DNA from 4 places in the Zooshikella ganghwensis genome. Region 2 is predicted to be linked to each of the others. Evidence: predicted binding sites of a transcription regulator. Region 2 holds the regulator's gene; each other region holds the start of a gene.
The links. Region 2 encodes sigma-54, which starts transcription at its own class of promoters, with help from an activator protein. Its sites were predicted from a motif close to TGGCACNNNNNTTGCTNT; they were not measured.
Positions count from the first base shown of each region.

Region 1: the regulator sigma-54 is predicted to act here: its motif matches at 2,453-2,470, upstream of KHS79_RS00685 (pilin).
Region 3: the regulator sigma-54 is predicted to act here: its motif matches at 1,698-1,715, upstream of flhA (flagellar biosynthesis protein FlhA).
Region 4: the regulator sigma-54 is predicted to act here: its motif matches at 1,925-1,942, upstream of KHS79_RS22770 (PEP-CTERM sorting domain-containing protein).

Region 1 covers NZ_JAEVHG010000001.1:161,532-165,735, reverse strand. The annotation lists gene KHS79_RS00695 (glycosyltransferase family 2 protein) at 1-100, opposite strand, end outside; gene KHS79_RS00690 (hypothetical protein) at 78-1,940, opposite strand; gene KHS79_RS00685 (pilin) at 1,985-2,398, opposite strand; gene pilB (type IV-A pilus assembly ATPase PilB) at 2,711-4,204, shown strand, end outside.
Region 2 covers NZ_JAEVHG010000002.1:420,623-424,826, reverse strand. The annotation lists gene rapZ (RNase adapter RapZ) at 1-576, opposite strand, end outside; gene ptsN (PTS IIA-like nitrogen regulatory protein PtsN) at 759-1,280, opposite strand; gene hpf (ribosome hibernation-promoting factor, HPF/YfiA family) at 1,249-1,557, opposite strand; gene KHS79_RS05705 (RNA polymerase factor sigma-54) at 1,681-3,234, opposite strand; gene lptB (LPS export ABC transporter ATP-binding protein) at 3,424-4,149, opposite strand; gene lptA (lipopolysaccharide transport periplasmic protein LptA) at 4,154-4,204, opposite strand, start outside.
Region 3 covers NZ_JAEVHG010000007.1:81,811-86,014, forward strand. The annotation lists gene fliR (flagellar biosynthetic protein FliR) at 1-471, shown strand, start outside; gene flhB (flagellar biosynthesis protein FlhB) at 521-1,654, shown strand; gene flhA (flagellar biosynthesis protein FlhA) at 1,855-3,999, shown strand; gene flhF (flagellar biosynthesis protein FlhF) at 4,043-4,204, shown strand, end outside.
Region 4 covers NZ_JAEVHG010000024.1:53,456-57,659, reverse strand. The annotation lists gene KHS79_RS22775 (hypothetical protein) at 1-187, shown strand, start outside; gene KHS79_RS22770 (PEP-CTERM sorting domain-containing protein) at 809-1,663, opposite strand; gene KHS79_RS22765 (substrate-binding periplasmic protein) at 2,727-3,530, shown strand; gene KHS79_RS22760 (homoserine kinase) at 3,589-4,204, opposite strand, start outside.

The DNA.
Region 1 (4,204 bases), on a different contig from region 2:
CAACATAATCATTTTCTTTAAGTTTAGGTATTAAACATTTTAGTGTTCTAGATTCATTCTTTGCAGGAATTACAACACTATATTTCTTTATTTTCTTCATCTTTTACTCTCTCACTTATAACTCCTCTATACTGATTAATAAGTGGCATAAAAATCATGAGTCTCCTTTTGCTTTTTCGTTCCAAATCATTCAGTACAAGTAATGCTATATCAAACTTATCATTTTCATACAAAGCTTTTACATACCTCAAGCCATAACCAATCTTATCCCTTTCATTTATATACGCCACTTTAGCATAGTATTCATACTTAAACATATCACCTAATGAAAAAAATAGTTCTGAAAGAGCACCAGAAAATCCAGGAACACCTTTAACCACATTATCAAAATTCAGTTTATATACAACTTCATCCAAACCAAGATTTTTACACCTTTTTTTATTGTATACTTTAGCTAAATTCTTTATCGCACTCATATAATACATAGCTTCTTGCTTTTCATCTGTACTAAAGTATTTTTTTTCAATTTTATTAATATCAACTTCTATAACATTATTACATGCTAATGCTAGCATGTGAAACCCATAACCAAATTTAAGCTCTTCTCTCTTAGATATTTTATTTAAAACATGCAGTCCCTTTTTAATATCTCCATATCTCATATAGTAGTTACTCATTTCAACAGATGCTCTTGAAGAACCTGGATTCCTCTCATACTCCTTAACTGCCAAACTATCCATACTTCTCCATACGTTTGCTCTAGTATAAAGAACCAGACAAAATAGCAACAAGTATAAACAATATAATGAATAGATACTTCTTTTATACTTAGCAACATTTAAAAACTTAAATAAAAAGTACGCAATTAAAAAATAAATCCCTACAGACGGAAAGTAATTCCTGTGCTCAAAATACATTTCAAGTGAGAATATGCTTGACTCAAGACTCAACCCCATTAAATACCATCCCCACCCCCAGAGAGCAACTTTCTCAAAACGAAATAAAAAAAAACTAATCACAATAAAAGTAATTAGTTTTAGAACAGTCCACCCATCACAGAACAAACATTTATACACTTTATAGTTATCAAAAAATATGCCCATATTTCTCTCTAGTGGAAATACTAAATTAAACATGTAATCGCATACCACATTAACTTGAGTAATGAGCCTTTCTAAATAGTTAAAATCTCTATTTCTATAACCCTCTATAGTAAAATAGTCCCATTTCAGGAAAAGGTAGCACACACCAATCAATATAGGAGTAAACAAGGCTATTAATAGTTTCATTGATAGCTTTTTATCATCACTTTTCCCTGAAAGCATAAATATAATTTCAGTTAGTGCTATAATAAGTAACACTGTTACTCCATTTTCTTTTGCTAGCAATGAAATCAAACAAATTACATATATAAAAATAATTTTGTAAAATTTATAACGCCCACAAGATAAAAACAAAAAATAATACAACACAGCAACAAGCATAAAAAAAGCTGCTAACAAATTCATTCTTTGTATAACGTAAACAACACTGCTCAAATGCATAGGTGACAGCACCCATAAAAGAGTCGTAAACATTGAAATTAAATATATATTATTTAATTCAAAGCATTGCAAATAGTGACGTATAATAAAGAAAACTAATACAGAGTTTATTATATGAATCACTATATTTGTTATCTTATATGCAGCAAAGTTATACCCATACAAATAGTAATCAAATGCAAAGGTTATCATGGCTATTGGGCGACTAAAAAACCCTGAGGTGTTGCTAAAAGCAATATCCCACCAGCTTACTACAGGATTATCTAGGTTTTTTAAAACAATAAGGTTTGTTTCATCATCTAAAACAAAAAAATTTGTAATGGCAGAAGAGTATAAAAAGAAAATAAGTAAGGACGTGAAAGTAAAAAAAAGAAATATTATATATTTTTTAGCCATAGAAGTATTTTGAGGCAGCTAGAAGCTGCCTCATTTTTTCATTATTAACGACAAGTAGCAGGTAAGTATTTCGGATCTAATGTGCCTGCACTACAATCCCAGGATACAGCGCCACTATTAAACGTCCCTTCAAGAGTAAAGGTTCCTGATGCCCCAGCAGCTGTACCATTCATCCTTATTGTAATTGTTTCATCTGCAACAGTAACTGATGAAACAAATGGGCTTGTGACTGTTGTAGCTAAACCTGCTGTTGCATTATTTGATGGCCAACGGTTTTCAGAAAGCCTGAACTCTGATACTGCAGACTTAGCAGAAGAGGCCATACTAATTCCCTCGGTAACTTTCGCTCTAATTGTATAATCCTGATACGCCGGTATGGCTACCGCCGCTAAAATTCCAATGATCGCAACCACGATCATTAATTCAATTAACGTAAAACCTTGTTGCATTTTTTTCATGTGGAGCTCCTCCGATCAAATCCTATTCACTTGAATAGTCATAGTACGGATGTGAGAGCAATGCCAATGCCAATTTCATTAGTTAGTACGCACTCACCTCATTAGCATTAACATACTGTACATTACTTAAAACTTAACACGTTAACTAAGACAGATTGATGTCAGGACCTTTTTTAATCAGTTACCTTCATCACCACTTAGTGACAAAATTTGTCACATACTTTATGTTAATTATATCTCTTATATAGATTGTTACTTTTCGATCTATACTTTGCATATCCTTCATCAACTAGACACAGTAGTAACTATTCCATGTCCAGAATCATGCTTACCGGTCTTGCGAAAAGACTTGTTGATGACAACCTACTTGACGAAGAAACGGCACGAAATGCTTATCAAGAAGCTTCAAAGCAGAAAATTCCTTTTGTAACACACTTAGTGCAGTCCGACTTGGTCAAACCACTGGAAGTTGCTCGACTGGCTTCTGAAGAGTTTGGCTCACCTTTGATGGACTTAGATAGCTTTGACTTTGAAATTGCACCTAAAGATGTTGTTGATGAAAAGCTTATTCGCAAACACCATACAATTCCTCTATATAAGCGCGGTACTCGGCTTTTTATCGCTGTATCTGACCCGACTAACTTAGCAGCACTAGATGAAATTCGTTTTAATACAGGACTCAATATTGATTCTGTTTTGGTTGAGGAAGATAAACTCAATACAGCGATCGAAAAGTTTCTTGATACCACAGATGATGGCTTATCGGATCTTGATGATGAAGGTTTAGAAGATCTTGATATTAGTGCAGTCGATGAAGATCAAGACGATGGTGGCCCAGTGGCCAGCGAAGCTGATGATGCACCTGTTGTAAAATTTGTCAACAAAATGCTGCTTTCTGCCATTAAGGGAGGGTCATCAGATTTACACTTTGAGCCTTATGAAAAAACATACCGCGTTCGCTTTCGTACTGATGGTGTATTACACGAATCAGCAAAACCCCCCATCAGCTTAGCCCCACGGATTTCATCACGCTTAAAAATCATGTCATCTATGGACATTTCTGAACGTCGTAAACCGCAAGACGGCCGGATTAAAATGCGACTATCGAAGACCAAGTCTATCGACTTTCGCGTGAATACCTGTCCAACCTTGTGGGGTGAAAAAATCGTACTACGTATTCTTGACCCCACCAGTGCCCAAATGGGCATCGATAGCCTAGGATATGAAGAAGCTCAAAAAGAGCTTTATATGAATGCTCTTATGCAACCACAGGGTATGATTTTGGTTACCGGGCCTACAGGGAGTGGTAAAACCGTATCGCTTTATACCGGCCTCAACATTCTCAATACCGTAGAACGTAACATTTCAACTGCAGAGGACCCAGTTGAAATCAACCTTGAGGGGATTAACCAAGTTAACGTCAACCCCAAGCAAGGAATGGACTTTGCCCAGGCATTACGTGCCTTCTTGCGTCAAGACCCTGATATTATCATGGTGGGTGAGATTCGAGATCTAGAGACTGCCTCGATTGCTATCAAAGCTGCCCAAACAGGGCACATGGTAATGTCAACATTACATACCAACAGCGCCGCTGAGACATTAACCCGCTTGCTCAATATGGGAGTACCCGCTTTTAACCTTGCGACAACTGTTAACCTGATTATTGCTCAACGGCTTGCTAGGAGATTATGCAGCAACTGTAAGCAAACCATTGATGTTCCAGAGAAAACTTTACTGGAAGAAGGCTTCACTCCTGAACAAGCAAAATCTGCTGTACTTTATGGTCCCAGCGCTAAAGGCTGTGAA
Region 2 (4,204 bases):
ATAAGGATTGGGTAAGCAGCGTACATCAAAAATATAGTCTGCATCATTAGGGGCACCTTTTTTAAAGCCAAAGGACTCAAATAAAAGGGCAATACTATTGTCCTGTTTACTGGCTACACGTTTATTAAATATATCCCGTAAATCATGCAGGGTAAGTCCGGTAGTATCCATTGTGAGATCAGCCAGGTTAGAGATAGGGTCTAAAACCTGTTGTTCAGCTTTAAGTGCTTCAGCCAATGAACAGTTATGGCTGCTTAAGGGATGTTTTCGCCGAGTCTCACTGAATCGCTTTAATAGCTCTTCATCATCAGCATCAAGATAAATAACTTCTGCATCAACTTGCTGCTGCTTAATTCGGTTAATTATTTCCGGAAAGCGTGATAGCTCTTGTCGTATATTTCGAGCATCAATACTTACAGCTACTCGGTCTAAATACGCCTTTTGCAGCTCTTTCGCTAAATCGGGAAGTAAAACCAGGGGTAAATTATCAATACAGAAAAAGCCTTGATCTTCAAGAACATGTAGTCCCGTACTTTTGCCTGAACCTGATCGACCGCTAATGATAACAAGTTTCATACGACTTTAATCTGTACCCTGGTAGTGAGTCGGCTTTAGTTAATTGCGCCATATTATTATTACACAGCAAGTATAGTGTACACCAAAATGACAGCTTCTTGTTGTAGCCAAGCTACAATGAAGTCCGTCATTTAGTGTAAATAAAGACGAAACGCTAAAATAAGTTGGTTGTGTGTGGCTTGTTAATTGGGAAGAGGAGCAATAGCAAGCTCAAAAAGCTCATGGTTGCTTTGAGCATTACGTAACCGGTTTCTGAAGCTGGCATTTTCAAATCGTTCGGCAACAAGTTGCAAAATCGCCAAATGCTCTGAGGTGGCTTCTTCAGGGACTACAAGTGCAAAAATTAGGTCAACAGGGTGATTATCCATAGCATCAAACTCAATAGGTTCACGCAGTTTTAGTAAGGCTGCCATGGGTTTATCACAGTTAGTTAATCGGCAGTGGGGCAGGGCAATACCTTTGCCAAATCCAGTGCTGCCCAATCGCTCTCGGGTAATAAGACTATCAAAAAGTTCGCTAGCACCTATGCCTGGCCGGAATCCGGCCAGGATATCTGCAATTTGCTCTAACGTTCTTTTTTTGCTGCCACCCTCAACATCACAAGCGGTGCACTCCGGGGCAAGAATCTGTTCGAGTTTCATTGCGTTTTTACAGTCTCCAGCAATCGCCAGTTTAACGGGCTCCTGCGCCCTGTAAACGGTCAAGGTTTTTCTCTTTGTGTTTTAGAAGTTGACGATCCAACCGATCGACAAGCATGTCAATCGCTGCATACATGTCCTCAGATTCCGCTTCAGCGCGAATATCTGCACCTCGTGTATGTAAAGTGGTCTCAGCTTTTTGTCGAAGTTTTTCGACACTTAAAGTGACTTGCACATTGGTAATGTTATCAAAGTGCCGCTCCAAACGCTCAAATTTATTGATGACATATTGGCGCAGCGGATCGGTAATATCAACGTGGTGACCACTAATGTTTATTTGCATGCATCGATCTCCTAGGTGATCCGATTTACAGTCTATCAGTAGAAACTGTGTACTACTACTGACTCCACACTCCCCTCCTTGAAAAGGGGCTAACTGGGGTGTTTGTCACCCTATAACGCTTTTTTACACCAACCGTTTTCGCTCGTTAGAAGGTGGAATAGAAAGTGATTCTCGGTACTTGGCGATAGTTCGTCTTGCCACTTTTATTCCTTGTTCTTCCAGAAGCTTGGCTATTTTACTATCTGATAAAGGTTTTCGTGCATTTTCCGCCGCAATCAATTTTTTTATGATGGCTCGGATTGCTGTTGATGAGCACTCTCCACCCGATGATGTACTAACATGGCTGGAGAAAAAATACTTCAGTTCGAATATACCACGAGGGGTGTGCATATATTTTTGAGTAGTTACTCTTGAAATGGTTGACTCATGCATACCAACCGCTTCAGCAATGTCATGAAGCACTAAAGGCTTCATGGCTTCTTCACCATACTCTAAAAAGCCTTTTTGATGCTCAACAATACAGCTGGCTACACGCATTAATGTTTCATTACGGCTCTGCAAGCTTTTAATGAACCAGCGGGCTTCCTGAAGGTGATTTTTAATGTAAGTATTATCAGAGCTACTATCTGCACGTTTGACTAATGAAGCGTAGCTGGCATTGATGCGAAGACGGGGAGTGGCATCCGTATTTAGCTCTACAGTCCAACGATCACTTCTTTTTTGGACAATAACGTCGGGAACAATATATTCAGAGTTCTCGTCTTGAATAACAGAGCCAGGCCGTGGATTTAAACTTTGTATTAGCAAAATCGCTTGCTTTAACTGCTCTTCTTTCAACTTTGCTTTTCGCATAAGTTGATTGTAGTCGTGATTGCCTAATAAATGGAGATACTTTTGGGTAATTAGCTTTGCTTCTTCCAGAAAAGGTGTGTCTGCACTGAGTTGCGTCAACTGAGTTAACAGGCACTCTTTTAAATCACGCGCGGCAACACCAACCGGGTCAAACTGCTTTAATAATCGGTGTACAACAACCACTTCGTCCAGGTCAATTTCTAACTCTGGATCAAAGCTTTCATGAATATCCTCAAGGCTACAGGTTAAATAGCCGCTTTCATCCACAGCATCAATGATTGCTATTGCAATAAGTCGGTCGTTATCACTTAAGGGGGTAAGGTTAAGCTGCCAATGTAAGTGCGACTGAATAGTTTCTGCTGTACTGTTTCTGGCGGTATAGTCAAAGTCTTCATCGGAGCCGGACGATGAGTTTCCAGTCGAAGGAGGTAATGAGTCATACACATCCTCCCAGGCAGTATCTACCGATAGTTCAGAAGGGATTTGCTCAGCCCATTGGTCTTCATAGAGTGAATCACTGCTTTCGTTTTCTTGATCTTGGGAAGAGGTGTTGGCTGTATCAGTGCTGTTGTCGTCACTACTGGAGTTTGAGGAAGCTTGTTGAGTAAGCTCATTCTGATGTTCATCAGAAGAGTCACTGGACTCGCTATTTGAGCCAGTATCAGAGGTATCTTCAATAAGTTCTAGCAAAGGGTTTGAGTCTAGGGCTTGCTGAATTTCTTGTTGCAAGTCAAGCGTAGACAACTGAAGTAGTTTAATGGCCTGTTGCAGCTGGGGGGTCATTGTCAGCTGTTGGCCCATTTTTAAAACTAGGGATGGCTTCATAGTTAGTTGATTTACCTACACTGCAACAAAGCAAATGCTAAAGTTTATCTATTAGTATGCCACTAACATTACCTGTCGTTGTGGTGAAATAATGCTGCCACATTAATTATTCAGTAAACAGTGAGTGATAATGATGAGTGGCCGCATCTCATACATTAACACATTATATGCGCGACCAGGCTACTTGTCTTAGATTTTGAATTGATGTCCAAGATAAACATCCTTGACTTTTTGGTTGGCCATTACATCACTCGCTGTACCTTGAGCGATTATTTGTCCTTCACTTACTATGTAGGCTAACTCACAAATATCAAGTGTTTCTCGAACATTGTGATCCGTAATCAGTACACCTATGCCTCTTTCTTTTAAGTGAGTGACTATCATTTTTATATCATTTACTGAGATGGGGTCAACCCCAGCAAAAGGTTCATCCAGTAGAATGAAAGAGGGTTCAGTCGCCAGTGCACGAGCAATTTCAACTCGTCGACGCTCACCACCTGATAAGCTCATACCCATACTATTTCTGAGGTGAGTGACATTAAACTCTTCAAGCAGATGGTTAAGTTTTTCTTCTCGTTGTTGACGATTTAAGTCTTTACGGGTTTCCAAAATACCCATTATATTTTCGCTGACGGTCAGCTTGCGGAAGATAGACGCTTCTTGTGGTAAATAACCAATTCCTGCACGTGCCCTGCCATGCATGGGTAGATGTGTAATATTGTGTTCATCTATTTGCACTTGACCATGATCTGATCGAACCAAGCCAACAATCATATAAAAAGTGGTTGTTTTTCCCGCACCATTTGGACCAAGTAGACCAACAATTTGACCACTTTCGATATGGAGTGAGACTTCTTTGACAACTTGACGACCTTTATAGCTTTTGGCCAGGTTTGTGGCTTGTAGAACGGGCATAGAGTTACTTCGTCTTTGTAGGTTGCAGGATCATCTCAACACGTTGCTTGCCGCC
Region 3 (4,204 bases), on a different contig from region 2:
GCTATGCAGATGGGGTTGGGCTTTGCGTCGATGAATGACCCGGCTAATGGGGTTACCGTCACTGTACTGGGGCAGTTTTATTTGGTGATGACGACTTTGCTGTTTTTAGCGGTTAATGGCCATCTTGTGGTTATTGAAGTGTTAGTTGAAAGCTTTCATACACTGCCAGTCAGTGAAGGGTTTTTGTTACCGGAAGGGAGTATCGAGCGATTGGTGCTTTGGTTCAGTTGGATTTTTTCCAGTGCAATGTTAATTGCCATACCAGGTATGACTGCATTACTGATTGTTAATTTAACCTTTGGGGTGATGACGAAGGCTGCGCCCCAGCTGAATATTTTTTCATTGGGATTTCCAATGGCATTAATGTTTGGCCTGTTTATTGTTTGGATAACGGTGACGGGGTTTTTAGATCAATATTTAACGTTTAGTGAGCAGGCATTACTTTTTTTAAGAGACTTAGTGACTCAGTAGCATAATGTACGCTGAGGTGTTCAATCGTGGATTAATCACGGAATAGCCTATGGCTGAGGAAAAAGATTCCAGTCAGGAAAAAACCGAGGAACCGACCCAGAAACGACTGCAAGATGCTAAAAAAGAAGGTCAGGTTCCTCGCTCAAAAGAACTAAGCACTATGGCGCTTTTACTCATCGCTTCAGTGAGTTTGGTGCTGTCAGCAGGATTTTTGGCGCGTCACCTAATTATGATTATGCGGCTGAACTTTAATATAGAACGAGAAAAAATATTTGATACCGCTACGATGCTGCAGTTCTTAGGTGCTTCGCTGAATGATGCTATTTTTGCGATTTTTCCGTTAATTTTAGCGTTGATGTTAGCAGGTATTTTGGCTCCAATTTTACTTGGTGGCTGGGTTTTCAGTGGCAAACTCATTCAGCCTAAGTTGAATCGTATCAGTCCACTAGCTGGCTTAAAGCGCATGTTCTCTGCTCGGTCTTTAGTTGAGTTGTTGAAGGCGATTGCCAAAGTAGTGGTTGTAGCCTGCTTTGCAATAGGGATATTACTGTGGGAGCAGAATCAAATATTGCAGCTAGGTCGAGCATCTATTGATAACGCCATTATTTCCAGTTTATGGCTGATTGGTTGGGCAGCTATTTTACTGAGTATCAGCTTGGTACTGATTGCGGCCATAGATGTGCCGTTTCAAATCTGGGATACCCGTAAAAAACTAAAAATGACCAAACAAGAACTCCGGGATGAGTTCAAAGATACTGAAGGTAAGCCTGAAGTTAAAAGCCGTATCCGGCAATTGCAACGGGAGATGGCAGAGCGTCGAATGATGGCCGAAGTGCCAAAAGCCGATGTGGTGATCACTAACCCGGAGCACTATTCAGTAGCACTCAAGTATGACCCTGATAAAGCAGATGCACCCTATGTTATTGCTAAAGGCGTCGATTTTATTGCACTAAAAATCAGAGAAATTGCTGTGGCTTCTGAGGTGCCTATTCTAGAAGCTCCACCACTTAGCCGGGCTATTTACCATAGTACTGAGCTAAACCAACAGATACCCAGTGGTTTATACATTGCGGTTGCCCAGGTGTTGGCTTACGTGTATCAGCTCAAGCAAAAACGTACTGGTCAGAAGCCGCGCCCCCCAAAAGATTACCCTATACCTGAAGAGTTTCGTCGCGACAATTAAATGGCAGTGAGATTGCGTGTTCAAAGAAGCTAAACCAATTTTTTTGCACAGATTTTCCTCAAGGCTTAGAGCGGAAGGGAGCTTTTCCTAAGATACAAAGGTGGGAAAGGTTTTTGCAAATGCTTTGAAAGCTGATAAGGCACAGGTTGATGATCAACATTCCTTAATGACAGGGAGCAGGCTGAGTGGCAGACCGTTCTATGGTAGTGAATACGCTAAAAGGCCTTGGTCAAGGTAACTTAGGGGTGCCCGTGTTATTAATGGCGATCTTAGCCATGATGACGCTTCCCGTCCCGCCTTTTCTACTGGATGTTCTATTCACCTTTAACATTACTCTGGCACTGGTTGTTTTGCTGGTGTGTGTTTATAGTCTGCGGCCGCTGGATTTTGCGGTCTTTCCCACTATTTTGCTGGTAGCAACATTATTACGGCTGGCGCTGAATGTGGCGTCAACCCGTGTCGTTTTATTGCGAGGGCACACGGGAGGGGATGCTGCAGGTAAAGTCATTGAAGCATTTGGTGAAGTGGTTATTGGCGGCAACTATGTGGTGGGGCTGGTGGTTTTCGTTATTCTCATCATTATCAACTTTGTGGTAGTGACGAAGGGCGCAGGCCGAATATCTGAAGTATCTGCGCGGTTTACCTTGGATGCGATGCCTGGGAAGCAGATGGCGATTGATGCCGACTTAAATGCCGGCCTGATCAATCAGGATCAGGCTCGTTCTAGACGTGCAGAAGTAGGGCAAGAGGCTGACTTTTATGGCTCCATGGATGGTGCCAGCAAGTTTGTGCGGGGCGATGCAGTGGCAGGGTTGTTAATTCTAGCCATCAATATCATTGGCGGGTTATCCATTGGTATGGCTCAGCATCAGCTACCCTTTCAAACCGCATTGCAGAATTACTCTCTACTGACTATTGGTGATGGTCTGGTAGCGCAAATTCCCTCTTTGCTACTCTCCACCGCAGCAGCGATTATGGTGACCCGTGTTTCTGATGCCAAGGATATGGGGCATCAGGTACGTCAGCAGATGTTCTCATCACCCAAAGCCATCGGCGTTGCAGCAGCAATATTAATGGTGATGGGGTCTATTCCCGGTATGCCACATGTTGCATTTTTGGGGTTGGGGGGACTAGCGGCAATGGGAGCCTGGTTGATTTACCATCGTCAAAAAATCAGCGCTACGACAACAGCCGAACCCAGCAAAGCCGTACAGCCTGCAGCGGGTGGCCAGGTTGTGCCGACCGGGGCTGCCGCCCAAGCAGGACCTGCACCTATCGAAACCAAGGAGTTAGGCTGGGATGATGTCACACCAGTTGATATGGTTGGACTGGAAGTGGGCTATCGATTAATACCCCTGGTGGATAAAGCGCAGGGTGGCGAATTACTCAGTCGGATCAAAGGCGTTCGCAAAAAGCTCTCTCAGGAGCTGGGGTTTCTCCTTCCTTCAGTCCATATCCGTGACAACCTTGATTTATTACCCAATGTGTATCGGATTACCTTAATGGGGGTGACCATCAGTGAGGCCGAGGTTCATCCTGAGCGGGAGCTGGCAATTAACCCAGGACAGGTATTTGGCTCTTTGGAAGGAATTGCTGCCAAAGATCCGGCATTTGGTCTTGATGCCGTGTGGATTGAGCCAGGGCTAAAAGATCAGGCTCAAACGTTAGGCTACACCGTTGTTGATGCGTCAACTGTGGTGGCCACTCACCTAAACCAAGTGCTGTTTAAACATGCCCATGAATTGATAGGTCATGATGAGGTGCAACGGTTGCTGGAGCTATTGGGGCGTCAATCACCGAAACTGGCTGAAGAGCTACCCAGTAAAGTTTCGCATAGTACTTTACTCAAAGTGTTGCAAAGCTTACTGATTGAGCGCATTCCGGTAAGGGATATTCGCACCATCGCAGAAGCGCTGGCTGAAATAGGGGCAAAGAGTCAAGATCCCGCCACTTTAACTGCTTCAGTGCGAACGGCACTAGCGCGCTCCATTGTGCAAAGTATTGTAGGTACATCAGATAAGATTCCCGTCATCACACTTGAGCCTCAGTTGGAACAAATGTTGCTGCAATCTGCTCAGCAGGCTAAGCAATCTGGAATGAGTGTGGAAGATGGCTTTGTCATTGAGCCTAGTTTGGCTGAACGTTTACAGCGCTCACTGCAAGAGGCAGTGTCCCGGCAGGAAATGGCAGGTCAGCCGGCAGTGCTGCTGGTAGCGGGACCGATTCGGCCTATGTTAGCCAGGTTCGCTCGATTTGGTATACCCAGCCTGCATGTATTGGCTTATCAAGAGATTCCAGACAATAAAGAAGTGACTATTGTCGCCAGTGTGGGCCAGCATGAGTAGTTGTTGGCAGTAACTGAGATAAGGCACGGCATAGGAAGAGCTTATGAATATTAAACGCTACTTTGCTGCGGATATGCGCCAAGCACTTAAGCTGGTTAAACAGGAGTTAGGTGCTGATGCCACCATTCTTGAACAACGGCGGGTAGCGGGTGGGGTTGAACTCGTCGTTGCCAGGGATGCACCAACAATTCCCTCGCAGGCTTCA
Region 4 (4,204 bases), on a different contig from region 2:
AAAGGGAGTACCCGCTATATACTCTATTGATAGTAATACATTAAACATAGAGTTTAAAAATAAAAAGTCAGACTCACTTAGTGGAGAAATCAAATTTATCATCAAAAAAAATGTTTTACTTGACATAGAAATCTCTACTGATAAATTTGGTATTTTTAAAGGGTATCAAGATGATTGTAATGCATAAATAAACCCTTTGCTAATTGTATAGCTTTACTAAAAAATAGCCTCCAACTTTACCTTTGTAACTTTCCTAACAGTTTATTAAGCTTGATCTAAAAATAGGCATTATTTGTGAGCATCCAGGATTTATTTAATATTTTTCATTCTATAGCATTTGCACTAGCTGCTCATATGACAATTAAACTTCATGGCTATCTATTCACAAAACTCTCTTACGAGTGGCTTAAAACGCATTACCCATATCCTGTTGCTGTGCTCCTTCCGACTACCTAACTATACCCTTCACGAATGATTTCTAGGTTTTGTTATCATCATTCCTCGCCCCAATCACCTATTATTTATAGGCTCATGGGGTCTCGTTACTCGATGGCCGCACCTAAAAACCATTCGTATTGGGTATCGATTGCTTAATACTGCTTCGTAGTGCTTTACATTACTTAATCAGGTAACCATTCACTTTATATGGGAATTTTAGATTATTTGTAATTATTCTGATGTAAGTGCTTCACAAAATTCAGCGGGATTAATTAATACTTACCACTATTGATACTTACCACTATTGATACTTACCACTATTGATACTTACTGCTATTTACACTTTCTTATTTCAGTAATCCATGCACATTTATACTTTTAATGAAGTATTATTCCTATGTTTACGCGATATAACAGCGCCCAAAAAACCCAATAAAATAAGTAAAAACGAACTCGGTGCAGGCACAGGTGTTGGATCTAAACAATCGCTACACTCTGCAAGTGTAACATTAAACCAATCTTGATTAGGCAGATTACCATATTTTTGAGTTAATGCTGTTTTCCAATCATTCGAAGGATCAGGCATTTTCCATTCGAAGTTCGTTTTTGTTACTGTAAAATCCACTAACTCATCAACGCCTATCATACCTACATCATTATAAGCAATTTCATACCCCCATAGCCAACCAATCAATGGTGCAACTTGGTACGTATCATCTTTTGCGGTTTTAGCGTTATCTCCCATCTTTTCACTAATGAGGCATACTAGCCAAGTTTCGAACTGTAACTCTAGTTTATTATCTGCTTCTGTCTTTGCGTCAAGCATAAATGTACTTGGTTTATCGTAGAAAGTAGGGAATTCAGACTCATCATAATATGGTTTAAAGTCAAATGGATCACCTTGATATCCGCCAGGAGGAGTATCAATAAGTGGTACTGGAAGTGCAGACCCATCATGGTATTTTTTAGGGGTGGGGTCATCGAAAACATTGATCGATTGAATATAGTGGTATTCTCTATTGGTTTTAGTTGCCACAAATTGACCATCAATTTCAACCCCCGCTAACCACATTGTTTTATAGGGATCATATTTGTCAATTTCCATTGTCCCACATTTTACACCATCACAGAACACATCTTTTGTTTCAATAGGAACTGCATTAGCAACTAATGGGAAGCCTATCGCTGAGATAATTATTGACATATTTAACAATGATTTTTTCATAGCCAAGACCTGATTTCAGATATTTATTATTTTCCTTAAACTTAATATTTTGCTTCCATTTAAAACCTTTAAAATACAGACTTTAATACAACTTGCACTTAATTATTCTCGACAAGCTTGATCACCGATATAATACTTTTAAAAGTGAACAGCTTGATTATTACACAGCAGTCTCTATAGAAAATGCGATCAACACAAAAATAATAGTGTGCTGGAAGGTAACCATATTTCCAGATATATACCCTTCGTTTTGAGTATAGGAAGGCATACTTCATGCCATGAGGATCAACAGCTCAACTGGTAGCAGCTCAGAAAAAACTGGCATTCATTTCGACAAAATAATTGACAGAAAAAAGATCATCTTATTTTTGCATGTACCATTAAACTACATATCATTTTTATAAACGTCTTTTTTAAACTCTAAAAACATACTATTTAAAAATCATCACTCCCTCATACATATCAGCATATTTTCTACATTTGTTTGCAATAATTTTTACTTCTATACACTTACTGAATCTTTTTTATGCGCACTGTCCATAGCACTTGACCAACGGACCAACGTAGCTGTTCTAGTGTGCTTCTAGCACATAATTAGGGTTTGTGGCAGACTAAAATGCATCGTGATCAGTGCTTTTGAATACTAATGGTAGTAGGAATGCAGTTTACGCACAATGATATAGATGTCACACCATAGAGTAATGCCGGAGTAATTGCCTAGGATTATTTTACTTCCGCCGCAGTCGCTTATTAACCGTAAAAAAAGTGTTATTAATATAATAAGGACGCTGGTTAAAGTGCAGCATACTAAGAGGCTGTAGTTTAAATAAAGCGAACGCTTACCTCTTTAATAATACGCAATGAAGCAGTCTATGGTTTAATATTTAGAGGTAGCCTGTTTCACTACAAATAGAAAGGGTTATGGGATGACTGCTTGTTTAAAAATAGCAGTATAACCCCAACAAAGGGTATCCCTTCATAAGAGATATATCCTTCGTCTTGGGTATATATAAAGGCTTTTGGGCATTGTAAAAGAAGAGCTTCTGGAGGTTGTTCTCAAAAGATGATTTTCTTAAGAACATTGTACTTGATTGCCTCAGCAGCCTCACTGAGTGTAAGTGCTCAACAAACAAACTTAGCAGGTCAAACAATACACTTCTGTGGTGACGGTGCAGAATGGCCACCCTACCACTTCTGGAAGCGTGTAAATGGTGAAAAAACGAAAGAAATTACTGGCTATGATGTTGACATCATTACCGAAATTTTATCAAAGCATCAAATAAAGGCTGCATTCTTTCTTCCACCTTGGAAACGTTGCCTGCTTGAAGTAGAAAAAAACACTAAGTACCAGGTCGCGCTAAGCTCTTCCTATAGTGATACCAGGAATAAGCTTTTTTTATATAGCAACTCTTACTATTCGATTACACCTAAGTTTTTCTATTCAACAAAAAGGTATCCAAATGGTCCACCTAATATTGATTCAGTAAAACAGCTTCTGAGCTATGAAGTCTGTGGACTACACTCCTATAACTATACTGGTTTTGCAGAAGGTATTCGAAACGAAGATATTAATATGATCGCTAAAAAATTCGATCAGGTGATATCTTTGACACTTAAAAATCGATGCGACCTCTTTTTAGCGCGTTATGAAATTCTCTCTGGCTTTGCGAGCATTGGTGAAGACTATCTGAGTAGCGGTGATATTAAGGCAATGCCTATACCTCATGGCAAATCAGACCCTTTTTATTTGTTGATATCCAGACAGTTTAAGTACGCTTATGAACTTAAGGGAATTTTAGATGAAGGCTTTGCTGAATTAGAAAGGACAGGAAAAATGCAACTTATTTTAGATAAGTATATAAAGTAAAGTCTTGTCATTTATGTCGCTGTGGGCAACCTCTACCCACAGCGACATAAATGACACGTCAGTTCGGCAAGATCAATAAATGAGCGTTATCATAATGGCTTAGCATAAGATCCCTCATCTCATCAGGATTTTTACTATTAACAACAGGATTATCTGCCGTACTATGAGAGGAGTTTTCCTCAGGATGAACAAAGGTAATCAACCTTGAAACCCAAAATCGAAATGCTGCAAACTGCAATATAACTGGCCATGCAGTTCGTTCTTCCTTAGTAAATGGTCGAACGTCATGGTAGGCTTTTAATAATGCATTTGTTTTAACTTCATCCAATACTAAACTATCTTGCCGACACCAGTCGTTAACGGTTACAGCAATATCGTATAGCCAATAGTCGTAGCAGGCATTATAAAAATCTATGATTCCTGTAATACGATCCCCAGTAAATAACGCATTATCATGAAATAAGTCACCGTGAATAATACCTTGGGGGATATTCACCGAATCAAAAAACTGTTGGAAACGTTTTAACTGCTTGTTAAGTAACTCAGCATTATCAGAGGAAACTAAGGGTGTTAGACGTTCAACTTGAGTGGCCAACCAAGCCATTCCACGCTGATTTTCTTGTTTAAGCGGGCAATCAGTCGCAGCCTGATGAATCTTACCTAACATTTCACCA